One region of the Pseudonocardia sp. 2-7 genome, then DNA from elsewhere that is predicted to be linked to it. Evidence: riboswitches for the same ligand, from Rfam matches in the RefSeq annotation. Region 1 holds a riboswitch; the other holds the start of a gene.

Evidence for each region. A riboswitch is a leader RNA that binds a small molecule or an ion and turns the genes downstream of it on or off. The one in region 1 is predicted to bind S-adenosylmethionine.
Region 2: linked by a shared signal. The riboswitch ahead of MTO91_RS08985 (aminotransferase class V-fold PLP-dependent enzyme) and the one ahead of MTO91_RS18340 (putative leader peptide) in region 1 are both predicted to bind S-adenosylmethionine.

Annotation. Positions count from the first base shown of each region.
Region 1 is NZ_CP094507.1:3,811,897-3,819,023, forward strand. Features, by position in the region: gene MTO91_RS18320 (ABC transporter permease) at 1-241, opposite strand, end outside; gene MTO91_RS18325 (ABC transporter substrate-binding protein) at 238-1,869, opposite strand; gene MTO91_RS18330 (NtaA/DmoA family FMN-dependent monooxygenase) at 1,866-3,239, opposite strand; gene MTO91_RS18335 (LLM class flavin-dependent oxidoreductase) at 3,236-4,492, opposite strand; gene MTO91_RS18340 (putative leader peptide) at 4,634-4,732, opposite strand; SAM riboswitch class I at 4,738-4,833, opposite strand; gene MTO91_RS18345 (ABC transporter substrate-binding protein) at 5,403-6,494, shown strand; gene MTO91_RS18350 (ABC transporter ATP-binding protein) at 6,523-7,127, shown strand, end outside.
Region 2 is NZ_CP094507.1:1,791,353-1,798,479, forward strand. Features, by position in the region: gene lhgO (L-2-hydroxyglutarate oxidase) at 1-406, shown strand, start outside; gene era (GTPase Era) at 403-1,305, shown strand; gene recO (DNA repair protein RecO) at 1,326-2,162, shown strand; gene MTO91_RS08960 (hypothetical protein) at 2,385-2,747, shown strand; gene MTO91_RS08965 (isoprenyl transferase) at 2,782-3,612, shown strand; gene MTO91_RS08970 (hypothetical protein) at 3,633-4,025, shown strand; gene MTO91_RS08975 (DUF2795 domain-containing protein) at 4,065-4,442, opposite strand; gene MTO91_RS08980 (hypothetical protein) at 4,519-5,163, opposite strand; SAM riboswitch class IV at 5,238-5,352, shown strand; gene MTO91_RS08985 (aminotransferase class V-fold PLP-dependent enzyme) at 5,396-6,784, shown strand; gene MTO91_RS08990 (Fur family transcriptional regulator) at 6,795-7,127, opposite strand, start outside.

The DNA.
Region 1 (7,127 bases):
GGTCGCCGTGCAGCGCCGCCCAGAGCTTCGTCACGTACTGCACCGGCAGCGGCTGGTCGAGGCCGTAGCGGGCACGCAGGGCGTCCAGCTCGGACGGCGACACCGGCTCGCCGTCGCCCGAGGCCATGGTCGCGACCGGGTCGCCGGGCAGCAGGTAGAGCACGATGAAGCTGACCGTCCACGCCGCCCACAGCACGACGGCGGCGAGCCCGAGGCGGCGCAGCAGGTAGGGGACGGTCATCGCGCGTCGGACTTCCAGGCGTCGTGCAGCTGGATGCGCGAGGACGCGTCGAACGCGACGCCGTGGGCGTCCGGGCCGACGCCGAGCACGGTGGTGAGCTCGACGACGGGCGCGGTGTCGAACCGCTCGGCGAGCAGCTTCTGCGCCTGCCCGGCGAGTGCCGCGCGTCGCGCCGGGTCGACCGTGGCGGCCTGCTCCGCCAGCGGGGCCTGCAGCGGCCCGGCGGGCAGCCGGTAGCGGTTGGTCCCGTCGGTGCCGTAGGTCGACCGCAGGATGTCCGGGTCGGCCCGGGTCAGGTTGCCCCACGCGGCGACGAAGTCCCCGCCGTCGAGGACGGCCTGGGTCTCGGCGATCTGGATCTCGCGGAGCGCCACGTCGATCCCGATCCGGCGCAGCTGCTGCTGGATCAGCTCCAGCGCGGGCTTGGTGGTGCCGATGTTCTGGGCGAACGTCAGCGGCACGGTCAGGCGCTGCCCGCCCTTGGCGCGGATGCCGTCCGGGCCGGGCACCCACCCGGCGCGGTCGAGCGCGGCGGTCGCGGCGGCCGGGTCGTAGCCGACGAGCGCGGACTGGTCGGCGTAGGACGGCGTCGTCGACGACAGCGGGCTCGTCGCCGCCCGCGTCTGGGTCGGGTAGACCGCGGCGACGACCTCGTTGCGGTCGATGCCCCGGCTCACCGCCTCGCGGACGGCGGCGTCGGCGCCGAGCGGGGTGCCCTGGTTGAACGTGATCCCGAACGGCAGGCCCGGGTTCGGCCGGGCCGGGAGCTGGACCCCGGCCCCGGTGAGCGGGGCCTCGTCCTGCTGGCCGACGCTCGCGATCGCGTCGACCTCGCCGGACTGCACGCTGCCCGCCCGCACCCCGGACTCGGGGACGACGCGGAACTCGGCCCGGTCGAGCCAGGCCTCGCCGGGGTGGGTGAACAGCTGCGAGCCCCAGTCGTAGCCGGCCCGCTTCGCGAGCACGGTGACGTCGTTCTTGACGTAGCGCTCGAGGGTGAACGGACCGGAGCCGACGACGCCGGCGCAGCGCTCGTCGTCGGAGCGGACGGCGCCGGCCGGGGAGAGCAGGCCGAGGCTGTGGGTGGAGGTGCCCTGCAGGAACTGCACGTTGGGCTTGGAGAACCGGACGGTGAACTCGGTGGGGCTCGTGACCTCGGTGCCGGTGTACCCGGCCAGGTAGCCCTTGGGGAGGCTGCCGCGGGCGCCGAGCTGCACCGCCCGGTCGAGGTTCGTCTTCACCGCGGCCGCGTCGACGGGCGCGCCGTCGGAGAAGGTGGCGCCGGGGCGCAGGGTGAACGTCCAGGCGGTGGCGTCGGCGTTCGACGACCAGCGGGTCGCCAGCCAGGGCACGATCGCGCCGGTGGACGGGTCCTGGTCGGTGAGCGAGTCGACGACCTGGCGCAGCGAGTAGATCGAGTCGTTGCTCTGCACCTGCTGCGGGTCGGCGCAACCCTGGTCCGAGGACACCGCGAACACCAGCGTCCCGCCCGGCTGCGGCGGGCCCGCGTCGGCGGCGGAGCCACCGGCGCCGGAGCCGCAGGCGGTGAGGGTGAGCGCGGTGGCCGCGAGCAGCACGGCCGAGCGGCCGGCGGGCAGGTCCCGCCACAGCCGGAACCGGCGCCTCACGACGCCACCGCCGCACGGCGCTCGCCGAAGCGCGACGGGTGCGCGAGCCCGAGGTTCTCCCGCAGCGTGGCGCCCGGGGTGTAGTCGGTCCGGAACACCCCGCGCTCCTGCAGGATCGGCACGACCCGGTCGACGACCTCGTCGAGGCCGGACGGGCTGACGTGGGAGCCGAGGATGAACCCGTCGGAGGCGTCGTTCTGCACGTAGCGGTCGATCTCGTCGGCCACGTGCTCCGGGGTCCCGACGAACACCGCGCGGTCGAAGACGTGCTTGACCGTCTCGCGCAGCGAGTACCCGTGGGCGTCGGCGAGCTCGCGCCAGGCGGCGACGGTCGCGTGCGCGTCCTGGGTCAGCGGGGCCCGGCCCTCGATCCACGTCGGAGCCTCGGGGGTGGGCTCGACGTCGGGCAGCGGCCCGTCCGGGTCGTAGCCGGACAGGTCGCGGTTCCAGACCATCTCGGCCAGCACGATCGAGGTCCACGGGTCGACCTGCCGGTCGTGGAGGTGCTCGTGACGCTCGCGGGCCTCGGCGTCGGTGTCGCCGAGCACGACGCCGGCGCTGGGCAGGATCCGCACCTCGTCGGGGTCCCGGCCGGCCTTGCGGACCCGGGCCTTGACGTCGTCGTAGAAGGCGCGGGCCTCGTCGAACTTCTGGTACCGGGAGAAGATCGCGTCGGCGGACGCGGCGGCGAAGTCGCGACCGGCCGGGGACTCGCCGGCCTGCAGCACCACCGGGTGGCCCTGCGGGCTGTGCGGGGTGGTGAAGCGCCCGGCGATGTCGAACTGGTTGCCCGCGACCGCGAAGTCGCCGACGTGGCCGTCGCGCAGGAAGGTGCCCGACGCGGGGTCGGCGACGACGGCGTCGGAACCCCAGGAGTCCCAGAGCGCGCGGACCGCGGCGAGGGTCTCCCCGGCCCGCTCGTAGCGCTGGCGGTGGCCGAGGTAGGCACCGCGGCGGAAGTTCTCGCCGGTGGGGGCGTCGGAGCTGGTCACGACGTTCCACGCCGCGCGCCCGCCGGAGAGGATGTCCAGCGTCGCGAACTTCCGGGCCAGCTCGTAGGGCTCGTTGAAGGTCGAGTTGATCGTCCCGGCCAGACCGATGTGCTCGGTGACCGCGGCCAGCGCGGCGAGCACGGTGAAGGTGTCCGGGCGTCCGACGACGTCCTGGTCGAAGATCTCCCCACCGCGGGTGCGCAGCCGCAGTCCCTCGGCGAGGAAGAGCAGGTCGAGGCGCCCGCGCTCGGCGGTGCGCGCCCAGTGCTCGAACGACTCCCAGGCGATGTGGCTGCCCGAGGCCGGGTCGCTCCAGACGGTGTCGTGGTTGACGCCCGGGAAGTAGGCGCCGAGCACGATCTGCTTCCTGTTGCTCATGCGGTGGCTCCGGAGAAGGTCGGGACGGCGGCGGACCCGGCCCCGGCGGCGTAGCGGCTGGCGGGCCTGGGCAGCCCGAAGCGCTCGCGCAGGGTGGTCTCGCCGTAGGCGGTGCGGAACGCGCCGCGGGACTGCAGCTCGGGGACCAGGCCGTCGACGACGGCGTCGAGGTCGGCCGGCAGGACGGCCGGGCGCAGCCGGTAGCCGTCGAGCCCGGCGCGGCGCCAGGACAGCAGGGTGTCGGCGAGCCCGGCGGGGGTGGTGGCGAGGATCGCGGCGTCGGAGGAGAGCGGCTCGAGTGCGTCCAGCCGGGCGAGCCGCTCGCGGGCGGCGCGCTCGGTGCCGGCGAGCACCACGACGACGTCGCCGAGGATCCGCAGCGGCGGCGCGGTGCGGCCCGCGGCGGCCTCCGCGGAGCGGACCTGGGAGACGATGCGCGCGGCGTCGTCGGCGTCGTGCGGTGTGGTGAACACGACGTCGCCGACCCGGGCGGCGAGCAGCGCCGGGTCGTAGCCGTGGGCCAGCGACACGACCAGCGGCTGGCCCTGCGGCGGGCGCGGCACGATCGACGGCCCGGCGACGCCGAAGTGATCCCCGGCGAAGTCGACCCGGTGCAGCTTGTCCCGGTCGACGAAGCGCCCGGTCAGGGCGTCGCGGATCTCGGCGTCGTCCTCCCAGGAGTCCCAGAGCCTGCGCACGACCTCGACGGCGTCGGCGGCCTCGCCGAACAGCTCGGCGACGAGTTCGCGGGCGGCCGGGGTGCCGAGGTCGGCACGGCGCAGGCCGGGGACGCTGCGGCGCCCGAAGTGGGCGGCCTCGTCGGCGCGGACCGAGGTCTGCACCCGCCACCCGGCGCGGCCGTGGCTGTCGTGGTCGAGCGTCGACAGCGCGGACGCGACGTGGAACGGCTCGGTGTGGGTGGTGGTGACGGTCGGGACCAGCCCGATCCGCGACGTCGTCGGGGCGAGGAAGGCGGCGACCAGCGAGGCGTCGAGGCGTCCCTGCACCCGGTCGGTGCGCCGGTCGGCGCCGCTCAGGTGGTCCCCGGACTGCAGGCCGAGTGCGTCCTCGATCGTCACCAGGTCCAGCAGCCCGCGCTCGGCGGTGCGGGCCAGGTCGGTCCAGTAGCGGGCGGTGAACAGCCCACGGGGGTGTGCGGCGGGGTCGCGCCAGGCGGCGGGGTGCCAGCCGGCGCCGTCGAGGGCGACGGCCAGGTGCAGGGGGCCGCCGGTGGTGGTGTCCGATGTAGACATACGGCATCGCTTTCTCGTCGCCCCGGGGGGGCACGACGGGACGAAGAGGACGTCGGAGTGGACCGCGGACCGCGGCGGCCGGGACGGGTGGCCGTCGTGGACGGCCGGGGCGGGGCGGGTGGGCGCCCGGCGGGACGCCGGTCAGGCCCGACAGGTGGCGCCCGCGACCCGCATCAGGTCGACGTGGCGGCGGTACCGGGGATGGTGCGCGGCGCGCACCTGCTCGGCGACCGTGCGCATGGGATCCTCCATCGAACCCGGCTGGAGCACCCGCACCCGCGTGCTGCGGGGGGTTGCTGCGGCGTCGTCGAGCCGGGTCTCTCGGCCGCTCCGGATGGTGTGCGTCCCGACTGTAGGTATCCGGTGCCCGACGGTGTCAACCCGCATCGCGATCGAGTGACCCGCACCGCAGCAGACCTCCCGACCTGCGGAATCATCACCCGGATGCCGCGAAAGGTGTCCGGACATCCCGCGGCCGTTCCTGGTTGGTGGACTCCGGGTTGTCCGGAGAGGTGACCACCGCGCACCCTGGTCGGGTGACGACGAGCCAGCGGCGGCCCTCGCGCACCGCACGGCTCGTGGGGGACGCGACGGCCCCCGTCCCCCAGCGGCAGACGCGCACCGCGTGGCACGCGGTGCCCCTGCGCCCGACCGGCCTCGAGCCGTTCTGGCCGAGCCGGCGCGCCCCCGCCTACAGCGAACTCTGTCGCTGACCGGTCCCCGTCCCGCAGGCCGTCACGCCACGCCCCCGGCGTGCGACGCACCCGCCGGACCGGGAACCGCCCGCCGGACACCACTCCGGCCCGTCACCCGTCCCGCACCCCGGCACGCCCTCCCCGGCCGGCCGGCCCCGGCGCGCAGCGGTCGTCCCCGACCGCCCGCCGCCCCCACGGAAGGACCCCGTTCCGCGATGTCCCCGCACGTCCTGCGCCCCGGATCCCGGGCGCGCACCGCCGCCGTCCTGCTCGCGCTGCTCACCGCGCTCGGGCTGCTGGCCGGCTGCTCCCGCGCCGAGGAGAGCACCACCGCCGCGGGCGCCACCTCCCCCGCGACCGAGGTCCGCCTCGGCTACTTCCCGAACATCACCCACGCCCCCGCGCTGGTCGGCGTGAAGCAGGGCCTGTTCGCCGCCGAACTGGGGAGCACGACGCTCACCACCCAGACGTTCAACGCGGGTCCGGACCAGGTCAACGCCCTGCTCGGCGGCTCGATCGACGTGGCGTTCATCGGTTCCGGCCCGGCGATCAACGCGTTCACCAAGTCGGGCGGCGAGGCCGTGCGCCTCGTCGCGGGCTCCACCTCGGCCGGCGCCCAGCTGGTCACCAGCCCGGACATCACCTCGCCCGAGCAGCTCAAGGGCACGATCATCGCGACGCCCCAGCTGGGCAACACCCAGGACATCGCGCTGAAGACCTGGCTGTCGGAGAACAAGCTCCCGATCGGGCAGGGCCCGGACGCGGTGACGGTGCAGAACATCGAGAACCCGCAGACCCTCGACCTGTTCAAGCAGGGCAAGGTGGCCGGCGGCTGGCTGCCCGAGCCGTGGAGCTCGCGCCTGGTCGACGCCGGGGCGAAGGTCCTGGTCGACGAGAAGTCCCTGTGGCCCGGCGGGAAGTTCCCGACGACCGTCGTCATCGTCCGGACCGAGTTCCTGCAGCAGCACCCCGAGACCGTCGAGGCGATCCTGCGCGGCGAGCAGAAGGCCATCGCCCTCATCCGTGACGACCCGGCGCAGGCGAAGACCGTCTCCAACGAGGCGATCGGCGAGATCACCGGCAAGCCGCTGGCGGCCGACATCCTCGACCGCGCGTTCACCGAGCTGTCCTTCGACTCCGACCCGCTCGCCTCGACCTTTCCGCAGCTGGCGAAGGACTCGGTCACGGCGGGCATCGCGAAGAGCGAGGCGGACCTGACCGGCTTCCTCGACCCGACCGCGGTCGACGCGGTCCGGACGAGCTCCGGGGAGGCCGCCGTGGACCCGGCCGGCCTCGCCCGGAACTGACACCACCACCCACGAGGGGAACCCACCGATGACCGTCGACCTCACCACCCGACGTCCCCGGACCCGCGACACCGCGGTGGCGCTGTCCGGGGTCGCCAAGACCTTCGGCACCGGGCCGGGGGCGGTGACCGCGCTCAACGGGATCGACCTGCAGGTCGGCGCCGGCGAGTTCGTCTGCGTGCTCGGCGCGTCCGGCTGCGGCAAGTCGACGCTGCTGAACCTGCTCGCCGGGCTCGACGCCCCGACGGCGGGCGAGGTCACAGTGGGGTCCGCCCGGCCGTCGTTCATGTTCCAGGAGGCCGCGCTCATGCCGTGGCTGACCGCGCTGCGCAACGTCGAGCTGCCGCTCAGGCTCGCCGGGCACGGCCGGTCGGCCCGGCAGGAACGTGCCGAGGAGCTGCTGTCGCTGGTGCGCCTGGAGGGCATGGGCGGCAAGCGTCCGCACGAGCTGTCCGGCGGCATGCGCCAGCGCGTGTCACTGGCCCGGGCACTCGCCGCCGCGACCGGTCTCGGCGAGGACCAGGGCACCGGCGGGCTGCTGCTGATGGACGAGCCGTTCGCGGCCCTCGACGCGATCACCCGCGACGTCCTGCAGGGCGAGCTCCTGCGCGTCTGGCGGGCCACCGGCACCAC
Region 2 (7,127 bases), 2.0 Mb from region 1:
GCTCGCGATGGCCCGCGAGGGCTACGACTGGCGCACGGTCAGGCCGAGGGAACTGCTGGGCACGCTGACCTACCCCGGCATGGTCAAGGTGGCGCGCACGCACTGGCGCTACGGCATCGGCGAGGTCCGCCGCTCGCTGTCGACGCGGGCGATGGTCCGCCAGATCCAGCGGATGCTGCCCGACGTCACCGCCGCCGACCTGCACCCGGCCGGCGCCGGGGTGCGGGCCCAGGCGGTGAAGGCCGACGGCACCCTGGTCGACGACTTCCTGTTCCTCGACCAGGCCGGCCCGGACGGCGCGGGCCGCCCCGGCTCGATCCTGCACGTGCTGAACGCACCGTCCCCGGCGGCGACGGCGGCCCTGCCGATCGGCCGCGAGATCCTCGACCGGCTGGGTGCGGCGTGACCGGCGCACAGCCCGAGGGCTTCCGGTCCGGGTTCGCCTGCTTCGTCGGCAGGCCCAACGCCGGCAAGTCGACGCTGACCAACGCGCTGGTCGGGGAGAAGATCGCGATCACCTCCTCGCGACCGCAGACCACCCGGCACGCGATCCGCGGGATCGTGCACCGCCCGGACGCCCAGATCGTCCTGGTCGACACCCCGGGGCTGCACCGCCCGCGGACCCTGCTCGGGTCGCGGCTCAACGACCTGGTGCGCGAGACCTGGTCCGAGGTCGACGTCGTCGGGTTCTGCGTGCCCGCGAACGAGAAGGTCGGCAAGGGCGACCGGTTCATCGCCGAGGAGCTGCGGCGGATCGCCGCGCACACCCCGGTGGTCGCCGTCGTCACCAAGACCGACACCGCCCGCCCCGAGCAGGTCGCCGAGCGGCTCACCGAGGTGTCGGCCCTGATGGAATTCACCGAGGTCGTGCCGACCTCGGCGCGGTCGGGCTTCCAGGTGTCGCTGCTCTCGGACCTGCTGGTCGGACTGCTGCCGGAGGGTCCGCAGCTCTACCCGGACGGCGACCTCACCGACGAGCCGACCGACGTGCTCGTCGCCGAGCTCGTGCGGGAGGCGGCGCTGGAGGGCGTGCGCGACGAGCTGCCGCACTCGATCGCCGTCGTCGTCGAGGAGACGATCGAGAAGAAGGACCTCCTGGAGATCTACGCGATCATCTACGTCGAGCGGTCCAGCCAGAAGGGCATCGTGATCGGCAAGGGCGGTGCCCGGCTCAAGCAGGTCGGCAGCGACGCCCGTCGCCAGATCGAGAAGCTGCTGGGCACCCGGGTGCACCTCGACCTGCACGTGAAGATCGCCGAGGACTGGCAGCGGGACCCGAAGCAGCTGCGCAAGCTGGGGTTCTGAGCAGGACCTAGACTGGGTGCGTGGCCCAGCTCTACCGCGACACCGGGATCGTGCTCCGGGTGCAGAAGCTGGGCGAGGCGGACCGGATCATCACGATGCTGACCCGCCGGCACGGCAAGATCCGGGTGGTCGCCAAGGGCGTGCGCCGCACCCGGTCGCGGTGGGGCGCACGGCTGGAGCCGTTCAACCACGTCGACGTCCAGTGCTACACCGGGCGCACGCTGGACGTGGTCACCCAGGCCCAGACCGTCGACGCGTTCGCCCCGGCGATCGTCGCGGACTGGTCGGCGTACTCCTGCGGCTGCGCGATCCTGGAGACCGCGGACCGGCTGGTGTCCGAGGAGGGTGAGCCGAGCCTGCGGGTGTACCTGCTGCTGCTCGGCGCCACCCGGGCGCTGGCCGACGGCGCCCGTGAACCGGCCCTGGTGCTCGACGCGTTCCTGCTGCGGGCGATGAGCCACGCGGGGTGGGCGCCGTCGCTGTCGGAGTGCGCGCGCTGCGCCACCCCCGGCCCGCACCGGTCGTTCACCGTCGCCGGGGGCGGCATGGTGTGCCCGCGCTGCCGCCCGCCGGGCTCGGTGACCCCGGCGACCGAGACGGTGGCCCTGCTGTCCGCGCTGCTGCACGGCGACTGGGACACCGCGGACGCCTCGGGCACCCCGACCCGGCGGGAGGCCAGCGGCCTGGTCGCGGCGCACCTGCAGTGGCACCTGGAGCGGCAGCTGCGCTCGCTGCCCCTGGTCGACCGCCGCGCCCGGGTCCGGCCCGCCGCCGCCGTCGCACCCGGGGTGCCGGGGCCCGCCCCGGAACCGCCGGACGGCGGAACCGCGACACCCCCGGACGCGCTCCCCGGTTAGTCCGATCGGACCTGTGTCCGGCGTGGGGTGCCGTGAGCGGGCCGTCCGCTCCGTCGAGCGGTTGACGTACGGGCGTGCCGGCCCTCTCGGTGCCGCCGGTCGCGTCGTACGGGACTTCCGCCGACTCCACCGGGTGATCATCGCTTTCGACGGGCAACCGGTTCCGCCGTCTCGTTACGCTCCTGTGATCGAGGGGACCCCAGCCCCGTCGGAGAGGCAGTCGTGAACCGACCCCAAACCCCGCCGCCGGACGACGACCACACCGGTCGCACCCACCGACTCCCGGCCGCTACGCAGCGCATCCCGGTGCCGCCGACCCAGCAGTTCCCGGTCCGCACCGAGGCGATGCCGGAGTCCCCGCAGGACGGGCCCACCCGCGCGATGCGTCAGGTCCGCGCCCGCACCGAGGACGGCGCGTGGCCGGCCATCCCGATGCTGCCGGTGATCCGGCCCGACGAGTCCGAGCCGATGTCGGAGGCCGACCGGATCCGCGGGCACCGCGGGATGCGCCGGCTGCGCGAGACCATCGAGCGGCTGGAGGACCCGGCCGTGCCGGCCTGGCCGCAGCCCGACCACCGCGACTGAACCCGTCCGCCGTCCCCGACGTAAGGTCGGCGACGTGCCGTTCCAGCCTCCCGCACCGCACCCGTCCGGTGCCCGGCCCCCGGCGATCCCGCCGGAGCTGGTGCCACGCCACGTCGCCCTGGTGATGGACGGCAACGGCCGCTGGGCCAACGCCCGCGGCCTGCCCCGCACGGAGGGCCACAAGCGGGGCGAGGCCTCGCTGATGGACGTCGCCCGCGGCTGCATCGACCTGGGCGTGCGCTGGCTGTCGGCGTACGCGTTCTCCACCGAGAACTGGCGGCGCAGCCCCGACGAGGTCCGTTTCCTGATGGGCTTCAACCGCGACGTGATCCGCCGCCGCGTCGACGAGATGGACGCGATGGGGGTCCGGGTCCGCTGGGCGGGCCGGCGCCCGCGGCTGTGGCGCTCGGTGATCAAGGAGCTGGAGATCGCCGAGGAGCGCACCCGCGGCAACGACGTGCTGAACCTGACCATGTGCGTCAACTACGGCGGCCGCGCCGAGATCGTCGACTCCGTGCGGCAGCTCGCCCGCCTCGCCGCGGAGGGCCGGATCAACCCCGACAAGATCGACGAGCGGATGCTGGCCCGGTACCTCGACGAGCCGGACATGCCCGACGTCGACCTGTTCGTGCGCTCCTCGGGGGAGCAGCGGACGTCGAACTTCCTGCTCTGGCAGAGCGCCTACGCCGAGATGGTCTTCCTGGACACGCTGTTCCCGGACTTCGACCGCCGCCACATCTGGCAGGCGATCGAGATCTACGCGCGCCGGGACCGGCGTTTCGGGGGAGCTTCCGAGCGTCGCGGAGCGGACGCGAGCATCGACACGGCCGCCGCCGCCGTCCCGAACGATGGAGTGACACCGTGACCACCGATGTGATCCCCGGGATGCTCACCACCGCCAAGGGGGCGCTGGAGCGGTTCCACGACGTCACCACCGACGACGACGGCACGCTGACCTTCGCCCACGGCGGCGTGCTGTGCGTGGTGCAGGGCACCGAGCTGGAGGAGGGTCTGCCCGTCCTCAACCTGACCTGCGTCGTCGCGTGGGACCTGCCGGAGTCCGCCGACCCGGAGCACGACGTGCCGCGCCGGGTCGGCCTCGGGGTGGGGGAGGGCCTGTTCGGCACGCCCCGGGTGGTGCGCGGCGAGCGCGGCTGGGACGTGACCCTGCGCTACGCCTTCCCCGCGGCCGGGCTGGACGAGGGGCCGATGGGCACCCTGCTGATGCTGGTCGTGTCCTCGGCGTCGAGCATGCGCGCGGAGCTGGTCGAGAGCTGAGACCGTCCGGCCGGGGGCGTGCCCCCGGCCGTGGTCCGGTCACTTCTTGCGGTTGGTCCCGAGCTCCTCGGCGATCGGGTTGACCGGGTCGGCGTCCGTGCCGGACTCCGACAGGCCCGAGGCGGTGTGCCCGGTGCGTCGCTGCCGGCGCAGCTGCTCGGTCTCCTCGCGGGTCTCCCCGTCGGTGTCGCCCGCGGTCTGCGCGGCCGGGTCGTCGTCGCGGAGGTCGGTGGCGGAGACCACGGCACCGATCGAGGAGTAGTACTCCTCGGCCGGCACCGCCCGCAGGGCCTCGACCGTCGCGGCGTCGGCGCCGTTGCGCTCGGCGGTCCACGCCAGGTCGTCCTTGGAAGCGGGGAACTCGAGACCGTGCAGGGCGCTGCGGACGGCGTCGGCGGTCGTCGTACGGGCTGTCATGGGTCACCTCTCGTCGTGGACGTTCGGTGACCGGGTAGCCGGTGTGCGGCCGTCCATGCACGGACGGCCGCACCCGTCAGCCGTCGGTGTCTGTGGTCTCCCCGGCGGCGTCCCCGGAGTCGCTGAGGTGCACGATCGGCAGCGCCGCCAGCTGGCCCGCGGTCATCGCGTGCGCCACGCCCAGCACGTCGTTCTGGGCCTTGGTCATCCGCGCGTCCACCAGCCCGGACAGGCGGTAGGCGACCCGGCCGAGCAGCCGCACCGTGGTCTCGTCGACCTGGGGGCGCGGGGTGGAGACGACCGCGACACCGCGCGGGGCACCGTCGTTGGACTGGGCGACGCCGATCTCGTAGGACTCACGCGGGTTGACGTGCCGCGACGCGTAGTGGTCGCGCAGCGTCGCCATCATGTCGTGGAACCCGGTGACGTCACCCTCGAGCTCCAGGGTGGACAGGTCGTCCTTCGTGAGGGTCTTCGTGCGGCCGGAGAAGCAGCGCACGTAGCCGATCACCGCACCGGTCCACAGTGCCTCGACCAGGGCCGGGTCGGCGGCCACCCGGACCGGACCGGACTCCGGACCGCCGAGCGCGGTCACCAGGTGCTCGCAGCACTGCAGCACGTACTGCAGGTCGTCGAACACCGCCGCCAGCTGGGCAAGCTCGCCGGACTCCGGGACGTCGATCCGCCGTACCGTGCCCGGGGCGGGTTGCGTGTCGGTCATCGTTCAGACGCTATCCGGGGTGGCGACGGTCACGGTGTCTCCTTCTGAGACGGTCTGCTAGCTTCGGCGGCGAAGGTCACGAGTGCCAGCGCGAAGCCCCGGCTCGCTGGACGGCAACCCTCCTCCGCGGTGGGGTGCCCCGGGTGATGACCGGGCCGACGCGACACCCGCAGTTGGCAAGCGCGGATCCGTGCGCCACGCCGGGTCCCCGAGATCGGCCGGAGGCCCGATCATGACCCTCGCCCTGTCGCGTCCCGTCCAGCACGCGCTACCCCGTGTCGTCGGCGCGGACCTCACCGTCCCGCTCGTCGACGGCAGGTGGGCCCGCTACTGCGACCTCGACTCCGCCGCGTCGGCGCCGGCGCTGGAGAGCGTCGCCGCGCACGTCGCGCAGGTGCTGCCCTACCACGGCAGCGTGCACCGCGGCGCCGGCTGGACCTCGAAGGTCTGCACCGCCCTGGTGGAGAACGCCCGCGCCGACGTCGCCCGGTTCGTCCGGGCCCGCGCCGACGACGTCGTGGTGTTCACCCGCAACACCACCGACGCGCTCGGCCTGCTCGCCCGCGCCGTGCCCGGCCCGGTGGTGACCCTCGACCTGGAGCACCACGCGACGCTGCTGGCCTGGCGGGGCGGTACCGGCGGCGCCGAGCACCGGGTCGTGCGGGCCGGCCACGGTATCGCCGCGACCCTCGACGCACTGCGGGCCGAGCTCGCCGCCCGTCCCGACGCCGCGCTGGTCGCGGTCACCGGTGCGTCCAACGTGACCGGCGAGCTCCTCCCGGTCGCCGAGATCGCCCGGATCGCGCACGCCGCGGGCGCCCGGCTGTGCGTCGACGCCGCGCAGCTCGCCCCGCACCGGCGTGTCGACCTGGCCGGGTGGGGCGCGGACTACGTCGCACTGTCCGGGCACAAGCTCTACGCGCCCTACGGCGCAGGGGTCCTCGTCGGCCGCCGGGACTGGCTCGACGCCGCGGAGCCGCACGTCGCGGGCGGGGGAGCGGTCCGGTCGGTCGGCGTCACGGCCGACGACGCCGTCGACGGCCCGGGCGGCACCGTGACCGAGTGGCTGCCTGCGCCGCAACGCCACGAGGGCGGCACCCCGAACGTGCTCGGCGCCGCCGCGCTGGGCGCGGCCTGCCGCACCCTCGAGGACCTGATCGACGACGCCGTGCCCGCCCACGAGCGCGAGCTCGCCGCCCGGCTGCGCGCGGGCCTGGCGACCGTTCCCGGCCTGCGGATCCTGTCCTGCTTCGACGACGGGCCCGACGCCGACCGCACCGCGACCGTCTCGTTCACCCTCGGCGAGCTGCCCGCCGGCCTCGTCGCGGCGGCGCTGTCCGCCGAGTACGGCATCGGCGTCCGCGACGGGCGGTTCTGCGCGCACCCGCTGCTGGAGCGGCTCACCGGCGGCCGCGATGCGGTGCGCGCCTCGCTGGGCCTGCGCACCGGCTCCTCCGACGTCGACCGGCTGGTGGACGCGCTGACCGACCTGGCGCGGCGCGGTCCGGCCTGGACCTACGCCCTCGTCGACGGCCGGTGGGCGCCCACCCCGGACCCGCGCCCGGCCGACCCGTTCGCCCGGGACCGGGAGCTGCCGGCCGTCCCCGGCTGCGGGGACTGAGCCCCGGGCGTCAACCCGCCGAGCAGCGGCCGCAGAGGCCGAAGATCTCCAGGGTGTGCGACACCTCGGTGAAGCCGTGCTTCTGTGCGACCGACTCGGTCCAGGACTCCACCGCGGGGCCCTCGATCTCGACGGCGGCGCCGCACCGGCGGCACACCAGATGATGGTGGTGGTGTTCGGTCTCGCAGCGCCGGTAGACCGCCTCACCGGACGCGACCCGCAGCACGTCGACCTCGCCGCCGTCGGCGAGGGTCTGCAGCGTCCGGTAGACCGTGGTCAGACCGATGCCCTCACCGGCGCGCCGCAGCTCCTCGTGGATCTCCTGGGCGGACCGGAAGTCCTC